One region of the Streptomyces sp. NPDC003036 genome, then DNA from elsewhere that is predicted to be linked to it. Evidence: riboswitches for the same ligand, from Rfam matches in the RefSeq annotation. Region 1 holds a riboswitch; each other region holds the start of a gene.
The links. A riboswitch is a leader RNA that binds a small molecule or an ion and turns the genes downstream of it on or off. The one in region 1 is predicted to bind cyclic di-AMP.
Positions count from the first base shown of each region.

Region 2: it holds a riboswitch for cyclic di-AMP, as region 1 does, so the genes downstream of both, ABZX67_RS20010 (transglycosylase family protein) here and ABZX67_RS05730 (LysM peptidoglycan-binding domain-containing M23 family metallopeptidase) in region 1, are expected to answer to the same signal.
Region 3: it holds a riboswitch for cyclic di-AMP, as region 1 does, so the genes downstream of both, ABZX67_RS28810 (C40 family peptidase) here and ABZX67_RS05730 (LysM peptidoglycan-binding domain-containing M23 family metallopeptidase) in region 1, are expected to answer to the same signal.
Region 4: it holds a riboswitch for cyclic di-AMP, as region 1 does, so the genes downstream of both, ABZX67_RS01520 (M23 family metallopeptidase) here and ABZX67_RS05730 (LysM peptidoglycan-binding domain-containing M23 family metallopeptidase) in region 1, are expected to answer to the same signal.

Region 1 covers NZ_JBEXNO010000005.1:121,083-124,279, forward strand. The annotation lists gene ABZX67_RS05725 (SGNH/GDSL hydrolase family protein) at 1-428, opposite strand, end outside; gene ABZX67_RS05730 (LysM peptidoglycan-binding domain-containing M23 family metallopeptidase) at 600-1,505, opposite strand; cyclic di-AMP (ydaO/yuaA leader) riboswitch at 1,510-1,667, opposite strand; gene ABZX67_RS05735 (tyrosine-protein phosphatase) at 2,114-2,926, shown strand; gene ABZX67_RS05740 (DUF6126 family protein) at 2,951-3,067, opposite strand; gene ABZX67_RS05745 (helix-turn-helix domain-containing protein) at 3,090-3,197, opposite strand, start outside.
Region 2 covers NZ_JBEXNO010000025.1:100,475-103,671, forward strand. The annotation lists gene ABZX67_RS20000 (cytochrome P450) at 1-224, shown strand, start outside; gene ABZX67_RS20005 (transglycosylase family protein) at 390-1,295, shown strand; cyclic di-AMP (ydaO/yuaA leader) riboswitch at 1,568-1,738, shown strand; gene ABZX67_RS20010 (transglycosylase family protein) at 1,742-2,452, shown strand; gene eno (phosphopyruvate hydratase) at 2,707-3,197, shown strand, end outside.
Region 3 covers NZ_JBEXNO010000049.1:42,161-45,357, forward strand. The annotation lists gene ABZX67_RS28805 (hypothetical protein) at 202-555, shown strand; gene ABZX67_RS28810 (C40 family peptidase) at 578-1,492, opposite strand; cyclic di-AMP (ydaO/yuaA leader) riboswitch at 1,491-1,647, opposite strand; gene pcrA (DNA helicase PcrA) at 1,846-3,197, shown strand, end outside.
Region 4 covers NZ_JBEXNO010000001.1:315,776-318,972, reverse strand. The annotation lists gene ABZX67_RS01520 (M23 family metallopeptidase) at 35-1,204, opposite strand; cyclic di-AMP (ydaO/yuaA leader) riboswitch at 1,216-1,352, opposite strand; gene ABZX67_RS01515 (PP2C family protein-serine/threonine phosphatase) at 1,628-2,659, opposite strand; tRNA gene ABZX67_RS01510 (tRNA-Met) at 2,904-2,977, opposite strand; gene ABZX67_RS01505 (carboxymuconolactone decarboxylase family protein) at 3,023-3,197, opposite strand, start outside.

The DNA.
Region 1 (3,197 bases):
CGCAGGTGGCGCAGCACCGGCACGCCGCGGGTGTCGAAGCCGGTCGTCACCAGCACGGTGCCGACCACCGACGTCAGGTCGGCGACGGCCCGCTCGAAGCGTTCGGCGACGTCGTCGGGGTCGCTGCCGGGCCGGATGATGTCGTTGCCGCCCGCGCAGAAGGTCACCAGGTCGGGGGCGAGCTCTTTCGCCCGCGGGAGCTGTTCCTCGACGATCTGGTCGAGGAGCCGTCCGCGTACGGCGAGGTTCGCGTACCGGAAGTCGTCGGGCTCGGGCAGCCGGTCGGCGAGGAGCACCGCCAGGCGGTCGGCCCAGCCGACGAACGTGCCGTCGGGTCCGGGGTCTCCGACGCCCTCGGTGAAGCTGTCACCGATCGCCACGTACGACCCGAATACGTCACTGTCTCTGAAGGTCGAATCGTCTGCCACGGGAGCACATCCTGCCTCCTTCCCTGTGACCTACGCGACCGTAAGGAGGGGTTGACGTAGCGTGAGATATGCCACCGGTCAAGATTCGTCCAAGCCGGAATACGCCGCTGCCCGGCACCGTGGAGCGCGGTACCGGGCAGGGCGGGTGGCCGACGGCGCGTCGACGGTGCGTCAGATGGAGACGCCGTGCTGGCGCAGGTACGCCAGCGGGTCGATGTCCGAGCCGTAGCTGGGGCTGGTGCGGATCTCGAAGTGCAGGTGCGGGCCGGTGGAGTTGCCGGTGGACCCGGAGAGGCCGATCTGCTGGCCGCCGCTGACGCTCTGGCCGGAGGAGACGGAGAGCTGGGAGAGGTGGGCGTACTGCGAGTACGTGCCGTCGGTGTGCTTGATGACGACCTCGTTGCCGTACGAGCCGCTCCAGCCGGCCGAGACCACGGTGCCGGGGCCGACGGCCTTGACGCTGGTGCCGGAGGAGGCCGCGAAGTCGACACCGGTGTGGTAGCCGGAGGACCACATGGAGCCGGAGGCGCGGTACGGGGTGGTGATCGAGGAGTCGACCGGGGCCGTGAAGCCGGAGCCGGTGCTCTTCGGGGCGGACTGCGCCGGGGCGGCCTTGGCCGCCGGGGCCTCGGCCTTGGCGGCGGAGCGGGAGGCGCGGGCCTCGCCGCGGTCCTCGTCCGCCTTCGGCTTGGCCTTGGCCGGGGCGGCCTTGGCGCCGAGGGTGAGCTCCATGCCCGGGAGGATCAGCGACGGGTCCTCACCGATGACCTCGCGGTTGTCCTTGTACAGCTTCTGCCAGCCGCCCTTGACGTTCTTGTTGTGGGCGATCTTGGCGAGGTAGTCACCGGCGACCACGGTGTACGTACGGGGCGCGGGCTTGGCGGCGGCCTGGGCGGTCTGCGCGGCGGCGACCACCTGCTGCGGAGCGGTCGCCGGCGCGGCGCTCTGCTCCGCGGCGTGCGCACCGGTGGCGCCGAGCAGCGGAAGGGCGATGGCCGCGCCACCGGTACCGGCGGCGATGAAACCACGCGTGAGCGTGCTGGACTTGGGACGGCGGTGCTTACCCTTGGCGGGCATGGCGAATTCCTCTCCGGCGCCTGCGAGGTGAGCTGTCGGGTTCGGGCTGGAGATGCCCGGCCGCGTGGTGACGCGACTTAACCCCGAGCCGGTCCCGGAATTCCGGGATCGGCGGACTTACCTGGGTCCCCCGCTCCTGCCACACGTGGGTGGGTGCTGAATTCCGGGCCGGCGGCAGGATTCGGCGGTCCGGCCGGATTGCGGTGACCGTAGGACAGTCGGGTCGGCTCGAACAAGCCGCCGCTTTCCCGAGTGCATTCCTTTGCACCGCGCCGTCGCGGATTACCGGTCACCCTCCGTGGATTACGGATCATGAATTCCCGGTGAGCGCAGGGGAATTGCGGAAGAGGCCCGGCCACGGACGGTCACTTTTATGACGCTGCTCACGCGCCGAGGCCCATGTCCCGTTCTATCGGGGCACGTTATGCCGAACACCCCAATACGGACAGAAGCGTCATACCTCGACGAGCCGTCGCAGGCGCACCGAGGGCGGACAGGCGGACGGATCGAGCACCCGTGCGGATGATTGCCCCGGGAACCCAATGTCGTATCGTCGGATCGCGACATCGTCGGCGGCCGGCGCCGACGTCAGACGCGGAGGAGTCCCCGTGACGCAGCAGGTGCCGCAGGCCCCGTCGAGCGAGCCCGAACTGTCCGGTGTGCGCAATTTCCGGGATGTGGGCGGGCTGCCGACGGTGGACGGGCTGCGCATCCGGCACGGGCGGCTCTACCGCAGCGGCCACCTGGCGCACGCCACCGGGGAGGACGCGGCGTTCCTGGGCTCCCTCGGGCTGCACACGATCTTCGACTTCCGCAACGCCGCCGACCAGAAGCTCGAAGGCCCCGACATCGAGCTCCCCGGCGTACGGAACGTGAACATCCCGCTCACCGACCCGGCCGACGGCGTCGAGTTCTGGCGGATGGTCCGCGACGGCGACCTCGACCAGCTGCGCCAGATCCTCGCGGACGGCCAGGCGGCGGCACGGATGTCGGAGTCGTACCGCACGATCATCAAGGAGCGCACGGCGGAGCACAGCCGGGTGCTGCACGCCCTCGCCGAGGACAGCGTCCCGGCGCTCATGCACTGCGCGGCGGGCAAGGACCGGGCGGGGCTGTCGATCGCGGTGACGCTGCTGGCGGTCGGCGTCGAGCGGGAGGCCATCGAGGCGGACTACCTCAAGTCCAACGACCCGCACCGCCGCTACAAGGTGCACCGCAGCGACAGCTCCCCGGCCGGTATGTCGCCCGAGGTGATGGAGCTGCTCAGCCCGCTCTTCGACGCGCGCCTGGAGTACCTGGCGGCGGCCTTCGCGACCATCGAGGAGACCTGGGGCACGACCGACCGGTACCTCTCGGAGGGCCTGAAGCTGACGCCCGAGACGCGGGAGCGGCTGCGCGAGCGGCTCCTCGACGCGGGCTGAGACCCGGGGCCCGGGTCGGGCTCGTCAGCCGGCGCCCAGCGCGAAGAGCAGGTACAGGAACGCCGCGAAGAGGTGGCCGGCCACCAGGTAGGCGAAGAGCCGGACGACGAGCCCGCGCGGGAACTTCACTTCGTAGGACATGGGGTCCTCCCTCTCGGGGACGTCAGCGGTGGGTGCCGGGGCCGCCGAGGCACAGGTCGGCCGCGGCGCTCTGCAGGAGTGTGTGGACGAAGAGCAGCTCGGCCCCGCGGCGCCCGGCCGCGGCGATGCG
Region 2 (3,197 bases), on a different contig from region 1:
ACGGCATCCACTACTGCCTCGGCGCGCCGCTCGCCCGCCTCGAAGGGCAGACCGCGCTGGCGACGCTGCTGACCCGGTTGCCGGACCTCCGGCTCGCGGTGGATCCTGCCGATTTGCGGTGGCGCGGGGGGCTGATTATGCGTGGACTGCGCACGCTCCCGGTCGAGTTCACCCCCTTTGGGAGGGGTCCCAGCGGGGCACCGGAAATGACGATCCGTCAGTAATGTGATCTTCGCGTAATCTCCCCTGCATCGACTTGTGACTGACGTTCGAATGCCGCTACGTTCACCGTCACCTCAGCAGTCACGCGAAAGGCACACCGCATGCGCTCCGGGAACGGCAGGCACCGTCGACCCCGTCAGGCCCCCGCCATCGTTGTCGCGGCAGGGGTGACCGGATCCGCCATCGCCCTTCCGCTGCTCGGCGCCGGCTCCGCGTCGGCCGTCGACGCCCACACGTGGGACCGGGTCGCCGAGTGCGAGTCCGGCGGCGCGTGGAGCGCCGACATGGGCAACGGCTTCTACGGCGGACTCCAGCTCTCGCAGGAGACCTGGGACGCGTACGGCGGCAAGCAGTACGCCCTGCGCCCCGACCTCGCCAGCCGCGCCCAGCAGATAGCCGTCGCGGAGCAGGTCTACGCCGCGACAGGCGTCAAGACCTGGGAGACCTGCGCCCCCATCGTGGGCCTGGGCGGCGCCACCGGGGCGAAGCCGGACGCCACGCCCGACGCGTCCTCCGGCACCGCGACGCCCGAGGCCGCCCCGGACGCCGCTCCCGGCGCGTCCGCTCCGGCCGACGCCGGCCAGCCGGTGGAGCCCACCGAGCCGGTGACCCCCGCCGACCCGGTCGAGAGCCTCCTGCCGGCCGAGCCCGCCGCGCCCACCACGCCGGACGCCGCGCCGGAGACGTCGGCCCCGGCCGCCCCGCCCGTCCCCGGCAACGGCAAGCACCGCGGCGCGCCCGACCCGGCGGAGCCCCCGGCGGCGACGGACCCGACCGCGACCGACCCGGCCGCGCCGGAGGCCGAGAACCCCACGAGCGCCGACAATTCGGTCAGCGGGCGCGAAACGGACGGCCACACCTCGCGAGGTGACGGCGCGACACGCGACCTGGCGGACGCCCAGCCGGGCGCGTACACCGTCCGCCCCGGCGACAGCCTCTCCGCCATCGCCGCGGCGAAGGACCTCGAAGGCGGCTGGACCGCCCTCTATGACGCCAACCGCCAGACCGTGGGCGCCGATCCGGACCTCATCCTGCCCGGCCAGAGCCTCGATCTGGCCCCCGCGCAGCGCTAGGTGGCGGGGGTGTTGGTACCCCTATGTCCGGGTCTGCGTCAGTGAGACATGAGTCTCTTTGTGCCAACTGGCGCCTCACGAACGCACGATGTGTCCGATCCGCCCCTCACCTGCGCAAACGTCCGTCAAGCGCAGGGCGGTAGGGGCGGATTGACCCGGATGTCCGTCTTTGAACTTCACCGGGCTCTGTGATTACGGTCTTCATCGCTCGCCATCGCGGGCCCCTTCGACCGGTACGCCGAATCCTGCCGCCGGACGCAAGGGAACAGTCGTCGCGTCATGCGCCGAAGGCAGGAGCGGGGGACCCAAGGTAGGTGCCGGCCCCCGGCCGTCGAAGGACGGTCCGTGAGCCGGCTTGGGGTGAGGCCGCGCGAGTCGCGCGGCGGGGCAGCTCATCAGCCCTAACCCGACAGCTCACCTCGCAGGCGTCGGTGAGGAGAATCTCCATGCTGTTTTCCAGCAAGGTTTCCGGCAAGGCCAAGCACCGTCGCCCGTCCAAGGCGGTCCGTTTCGCCGCGTTCGCCGGCATCACCGGCGTCGCCGTGGCCGCCCCGCTGATGGGCGCCACCTCCGCCTCGGCGGCCACCTCCGCCGAGTGGGACAAGGTCGCCCAGTGCGAGTCCGGCGGCAACTGGTCCATCAACACCGGCAACGGCTACTACGGCGGCCTGCAGTTCTCGGCCTCCACCTGGGCCGCGTACGGCGGCACCGCGTACGCCGCCACCGCCGACCAGGCCAGCAAGGCGCAGCAGATCGAGATCGCCGAGAAGGTCCTGGACGGCCAGGGCAAGGGCGCGTGGCCGGTGTGCGGCGTGGGCCTGTCCAACGCCGCGTACGACGGCGGCGCCGCCGAGCGCACGGCCGAGCAGCCCACCACCCGCAGCGAGCAGCGCACCGCGCCGAAGGCCGCGCCCAAGGCCGGGGAGGCCCCCAAGGCCGCGCCCAAGGCCGAGGCGAAGAAGACCGTCACCACCCCGACCGGCAAGAAGGTCGCCAAGGGCGACGGCGAGTACAAGGTGAAGGCCGGCGACACCCTCAGCACCATCGCCGAGGCGGAGAACGTCGAAGGCGGCTGGCAGAAGCTCTTCGAGCTGAACAAGGACATCGTCGAGGACGCCGACCTCATCTACCCGGGCCAGCAGCTCCACCTGAGCTGACCCCCCGACGGCCCCGGCCCGAGTCGCCCATGCGGCGGCGGGCCGGGGCCTTCGCGGTTACCGGCAGGTAAACCTTGTGGGCTTTTGCCCCGTAAACAGGGCCCTTGGGTCGTTTTTCGTCCCACGAGGCGGGCGTCGGCTGGCCCCGGCCCCCCGGCCGGATAGGCTCTTGTCGCACGGCGCAAGGCCAAAGAGACCCTGCACCCTGCACCGCTCGCGTCACACATTGCGTCACATCCCAGAAGGAGATGCTCGTGCCGTCCATCGACGTCGTCGTAGCCCGGGAAATCCTGGACTCCCGAGGCAACCCCACGGTCGAGGTCGAGGTCGGCCTCGACGACGGCAGCACCGGCCGTGCTGCCGTCCCGTCCGGTGCCTCCACCGGTGCGTTCGAGGCCCTCGAGCTCCGCGACGGTGACAAGGACCGCTACCTCGGCAAGGGTGTCGAGAAGGCCGTCCTCGCCGTCATCGAGCAGATCGGCCCGGAGCTCGTCGGCTACGACGCCACGGAGCAGCGGCTGATCGACCAGGCGATGTTCGACCTGGACGCCACGCCCGACAAGTCGTCGCTCGGCGCCAACGCCATCCTCGGCGTCTCCCTCGCCGTCGCGCACGCCGCCTCCGAGGCGTCCGACCTGCCGCTCTTCCGCTACCTGGGCGGCCCGAACGCGCACCTGCTGCCCGTTCCGATGATGAACATCCTGAACGGCGGCTCGCACGCCGACTCCAACGTGGACATCCAGGA
Region 3 (3,197 bases), on a different contig from region 1:
ACCTGGGGGAGGACGCTAAGCCCGCCGGTCACGGTGGTGAGGCGGAGTGACCGCAATTGCCCGCAGGTGAGAGTTCGGGAGCGGCTTCCGTCGGCGGCGACGCGCCTGGAACCTCACATTCCGTATCAGCTGTGACCGAGGCGACGAATGAGGCAACCCCGACCGGGGGCCGGTGCTATGGCCCCGGTTAGGCTCCGGCGCATGGACGTACTCATCAATGTCTTCGTCGCGCTGCACATCATCGGCATCGGCGCCCTGCTGGGCGGCTTCCTGTCCCAGATGAAGGCGATGGGCGCGGGCACGGCGCGCTTCAGCCCCGGCATGCTGCACGGCGCGCTGACCATGCTGGTCACGGGTGTCGCCCTGGTCGGGCTGAACCAGGCCGACGAGCAGACCGTGAACAACATCAAGATCGGCGTGAAGCTCGCGATCCTGGTCGTCATTCTCGGCCTGGTCTACGTCAAGCGGGACGAGGAGACGGTCGACAAGCCGCTGTTCGGCGCCGTGGGCGGTCTCACCGTCGCCAACATCTTCATCGCGACGCTCTGGACCTGAGGTCTGAGGTCCGGGGTCTCTCTTACGCGGGGCGCACGCAGCCGGACACCGGCATGGAGTGGACCGGCTCCTCGCGTACGTTCATCCCGGGCCGCGGGGCGTGGATCATCACGCCGTCGCCCTGATAGATGCCGACATGGCTGATGTCGTCGTAGAAGAACACCAGGTCGCCGGGGCGCAGCTCGTCCATGGAGACGCGCGTGCCGACATGGGCCTGCTCCCAGGTGGTACGCGGCAGGTCGACACCCGCCGCCTTCCAGGCCGCCTGGGTCAGACCGGAGCAGTCGTACGAGCTCGGGCCGGCCGCGCCCCACACGTACGGCTTGCCGAGCTGGGCGCGGGCGAAGGCCAGCACCTTGTCGGCTTTGGCTGCGGCGCGGTCGGGGCCCGTCTCCGTCCCGCAGGTTTCCGGTTCGTACGCCGGTTCGTACGCCGGTTCGTGCGCCGGCGTCTCCGCCGGCGTCTCCGTCCGCGATGCCAGCAGGGTGCGCGCCTCCGCGAGCTTGCGCTGCACCGTCCGCTTGCCGGCCCGCAGCGCCTCCGGGGTCTTCGCCGACTCGGCCTGCCGCGCGGCGGGCTCCGCCTTCGCCACCTCGACGACATCACTGACGGGCGTGGCGGTCGGTAGAGGTCGTGCGGGCTGGACGGGCTGCACGGGCTGGACGGGCTGGACGGGAGTGGCGTACCGCTGCGCCTGCGTACCCGTGCCGGCCTGCCGGTAGAGGTCGTCGACCTTTCTCTGCACCTCCTCGACCGTCGGCCGGCCCGGTGCGGCTTCGGCGGACTGGGCGGACTGAGCGGACAGCAGGGTCGTGACCGAGGCGATGGCGGCCGTCGTGACCCCGACGGCGGGGGAATTCGTACCAAACGAACCGAACGTACTGAACGTGCGGGTGGTGCGGCTGCGCGGCTTGCGATGCGACGCCAAGGCCGGCATCTCCTTCCGTAGACCGCCTACCGGGTCAACCGGCGGGTTCGGGCGAACGGAAGGTGCCCTACGGCCTGCGGAAACGGCCGATTCACCCCATGGTGCATGGTGGGTCCCCGGTTCCAACTCCCGTGCGGGGGAAGTGGATTCGGCGTGGGCGGTCCGATCGGCGTGGTTCGCCGATGAGGGAACGGCCCGCTTGTGCGGCACGCTAGCCAACGTGTGGTGGTGCTGTGAAGGATGATGTTCGATATGCCGGATACATTTTCGTGACCTTTACGCTGCGCTTATGCGAGGTGGCGGTGAGCGACGAAACCGGTTCGGCCCCGACTGTCAGTGGGGCGGCCTAGACTCGATAGGCGATGAGCAGCCTCTTTGACGACAGCTTCCTGGCGGACCTGCGGAACCACACCTCCGAGGAACCGCCGCCGCCCCCCGAGGACGCCGAGGACCACGCCCCGGCCCCGGAGGAGGTCCCGCACGACCTCTTCGGGGACCGTTACGACGTGCCCCCGGCCCGGGACGCGTACCACCGCGACGGCGCGCCGCGCACCGTCGTGGACCCCGCCGCGCTGCTGGAGGGGCTGAACGACCAGCAGCGCGCCGCCGTCGTCCACACCGGCTCGCCGCTGCTCATCGTCGCCGGTGCCGGCTCGGGCAAGACCCGGGTGCTGACCCACCGCATCGCCCACCTGCTGGCCACGCGGCACGTCCACCCGGGCCAGATACTGGCGATCACCTTCACCAACAAGGCCGCCGGCGAGATGAAGGAGCGCGTCGAGCAGCTCGTCGGCCCGCGCGCCAACGCCATGTGGGTGATGACCTTCCACAGCGCGTGCGTGCGCATCCTGCGCCGCGAGTCGAAGAGGCTCGGCTTCACGTCGTCCTTCTCGATCTACGACGCCGCCGACTCCAAGCGCCTCATGGCGCTGGTCTGCCGCGACCTGGACCTGGACCCGAAGAAGTTCCCGCCGAAGTCCTTCAGCGCCAAGATCTCCAACCTGAAGAACGAGCTGATCGACGAGGAGACCTTCGCCGACCAGGCCGCCGACGGGTTCGAGAAGACGCTCGCCGAGGCGTACCGCATGTACCAGGCGCGGCTGCGCGAGGCCAACGCCCTGGACTTCGACGACATCATCATGACGACGGTCCACCTGCTCCAGGCGTTCCCGGACGTCGCCGAGCACTACCGCCGCCGCTTCCGCCACGTCCTCGTCGACGAGTACCAGGACACCAACCACGCCCAGTACACGCTCGTACGCGAACTGGTGGGCACCGGTTACGAGGACCTGGACCCGGCCGAGCTGTGCGTCGTGGGTGACGCCGACCAGTCGATCTACGCCTTCCGCGGCGCGACCATCCGCAACATCCTCCAGTTCGAGGAGGACTACCCCGACGCGACGACGATCCTGCTGGAGCAGAACTACCGCTCCACGCAGACCATCCTCTCCGCCGCCAACGCGGTGATCGAGCGCAACGAGAGCCGCCGCCCCAAGAACCTGTGGACGAACGCCGGCCCCGGGACGCGCATCATCGGGTACGTCGCGGACACCGAGCACGACGAGGCGCAGTTCGTCGCCGACGAGATCGACCGGCTGACGGACGCGGGCGAGGCGAAGGCCGGCGACGTCGCGATCTTCTACCGGACGAACGCCCAGTCCCGTGTCTTCGAGGAGATCTTCATCCGCGTCGGCCTGCCGTACAAGGTCGTCGG
Region 4 (3,197 bases), on a different contig from region 1:
TGCGGGCCGTCGGACGGTCAGTCCGTCAGACGGTTCAGACGGTCAGGCCCTTGCCGCGGAGCCACGCCAGCGGGTCCACTCCGCCGCCGCCCGCCGTGTGGACCTCCAGGTGCAGGTGCGGCCCGGTCACGTTGCCGGTGGCGCCGACGCGCCCGATGGTCTCGCCGGTGGCGACCTTCTGCCCCGCGCCCACCGTCATCGAGGAGAGGTGGCAGTACCAGACCTCGGTGCCGTCCTCCAGCTCCAGGACGATCCGGTAGCCGTACGAGCCGGACCAGCCGGCCGACTTGATGGTGCCGCCGTGCACGGCCTTGGCCGGGGTGCCCGTGGGAGCCGCGAGGTCGAGGCCGGTGTGGTAGCCGGAGGACCACATGGTGCCGGCCTGGCCGTAGGTGGAGGTGATGGTGTACGAGGAGGTCGGCAGCGCGTAGCTGCCGGCGAGCTTGGCCAGCCGCTCGGCCTCCGCCTTGGCCGCGGCCTCCGCCTCGGCCTTCGCCGCCGCTTCGGCCTTCGCCTTCGCCTCGGCGGCCGCCTCCTTCTCGGCGGCGGTCTGCTGGGACTTGGCCAGCGCGGCCGCCTGCTCGGCGGCCTCCTTCTCGGCCGCGAGCTTCGCCGCCGCGTCCGCGGACGCCTGCTGCTGCTCGGCCTGCTGGAGGATGCGCGCCCGCAGGGCCTCGCCGGCGCTCGCGCCGCCTTCGGCCCGGTCCCCGGCGGGGCCGTCGTCGGCGGCGAGGGACCCGGCGGTCAGCGGCGCGGCGGCGGTCAGCCGGGCGTCCGCGGAGGCGCCGCCGGAACCGTCGTCGGCACCGTCGTCGGAGATCAGGGAGCCGATGCCCGGCATGGACTCGGCGTCCGGAAGGCTGTCGGCTATCGCGCCGGACAGGTCGGGCAGGGATATGGAGACCGCCGGCTTGTCCTGCGCGGTGGCCATCCCTCCGGCACCGACGGCCGCGATGACGCCCACGCCCAGGACCGTGGAGCTACGGGCCAGCCCGCCGCGCTGCTTGACCACGCGGTGGCGGCCACGGACGGGACGGACGGTGTCCTCGGTGGGGTTCCACTCCTCCCACTGGCCCTCCGCGGGCGCACCGGAACCGGGGCCCGGGCCGAAGGAGTCGACGAAGTGGGGGGCCGGGGAGGCGGGGGCGGCCGGGGAGGCCGATGGAGCAGACGGCGCTTCGGGGGCAGGCCTGTTGGACGCCACGGGGGCGCACTCCTTTCCTTCCTTCTCGCCTACCGGGTTAGCTGACGGGTTCGGAGCAGGAAGGTCTCCTTCAGGCCGGCGATGCGGCCCGATTCACCCCAAGGTGGTGGTTCCCCGGTTCCCTTGCGGAATTCGGCGCGCGCGCACGGTGCCGTCGCTCTTGCGTCGGCTGGGACGACCGCGCTGCGTTATCGAACGTTAATAGACGCGGGGTCGTGATTCCAAGCCGTTCCTACTGATCATTAACCACGTAGCCCCCGGCATACCGCCTCACAAACGGGCATAGGCAGCCAAGTTGACTACCCCTCACACCCCGTGTGCCCCACCACACTTTCTGACGGTTAGTCAAATGTTATGCGGAGGGCTCCACACCGATCACCCTCCGTGCCCGGCCGCCCCGGATGCTCCCGCCGCCCCGGCCCGCTACCCCTGAGGCTTGCTCACCGCCAGCAGCGCGAGGTCGTCGGTCGTCCCCCCGCCCCCCGTATGCCGCCGTACGTCCTCGACCAGGGCGTCCAGCAGCTCCCCCGGCCTCGCGAAGCTCCGCCCCGCCAGCCGCTCCGCCGGGTCGTAGAAGGCACCGCTCGCGTCCCGCGCCTCGGAAAGCCCGTCCGTGTAGAAGAGCAGCGTCGCCCCGGGCGGGAACGGCACCTCGTCCGCGCGGTCGGGCCACGGCCCCAGGTCCGCCATCCCCAGCGGCAGCGCGGGCTCGGTCGGCTCCAGCCGCTCCAGGCCCCCGTCGGCGTACAGCACCAGCGGCTCGGGATGGCCGCGGTTGACGATCCGCACCACCGCCTCGCCGCGCGCCACCTCGGCCAGTACGGCGGTGGTGAAGCCCTCGAAGGCGTCGAGCCCGTCGCGCCGGGTCCCCTCCCGCGCGAGCGCCCGCTCCAGCCGCTGCGACACCCCCTCCAGCGAGCTCTCCTGCTCGGCCGCCTCCCGGAACGCGCCCAGCACGACCGCCACCGCCTCGACCGCGCCCATCCCCTTCCCGCGGACGTCCCCGACCACCAGCCGCACCCCGTAGGGCGTGTCCTGCACGGCGTAGAGATCGCCCCCGATGAACGCGTCCGCCTGCGCCGCCTCGTACCGCGCCGCCACCCGAAGGCCACCGATCCGCTCGGCCGGCGTCGGGAGCACGGCGCGCTGCGCGGATTCGGCGATGCCACGGGCGGAGGCGAGCCGCTCGCCGCTGCGCCGCACGACCCGGTTGATCATCAGCGCGAACGCCGAGACCGTGATCAGGGTGACGAGCTCCGTGATCGACGGGGCCTCGTCCAGCGTGCCGCTGTGGAGGCGCAGCCCGACCAGCGCCAGGACGGCGGCGGCCCCGGCCACCAGGGTGATCCGTACGGTGAAGAACGGCGCGGCGACGAGCGGGGCGGCGGTGAACAGCGGCACGGCCGTGAACCGGGGCGGCGTCAGCAGGTCGAACACCACCCCGCCGACGATCATCAGTACGGGCACCACCCGGAGGAAGCGGCGTACCTTCGCGCGTCGCGCGCTCCGACCCCAGGTCCTGTCGCCGTTGTCACCCACGGTTACGGACGGTAGGCGGGCCCCGCTCACACCGACCGGAGCCGCGCCGCAGGATGCCCCGCCATCGGCCGACCGGGCGACCACGCAGGACATGCAGCACACGCACGACATGACGACGAAGACCCGGTGCCTTGTGGCACCGGGTCTTCGTCGTCATCAGTAGCGGGGACAGGATTTGAACCTGCGACCTCTGGGTTATGAGCCCAGCGAGCTACCGAGCTGCTCCACCCCGCGTCGGTAAACACCACCCTACGCCATGCGGAGCAAGATCAACACCAATTACTCGCCCGGCACCTTCGCCGTGCTGAGGGCGATGCGGTTCCAGGTGTTGATGGTGAAGATCAGCGCGAGCAGCCGCCCGAGCTCGCCCTCCTCGAACTGGGCGGCCGCGCGCGCGTATACGTCGTCCGGCACGCCCTCCGCCGCGACCAGCGTGACGGCCTCGGTCAGCGCG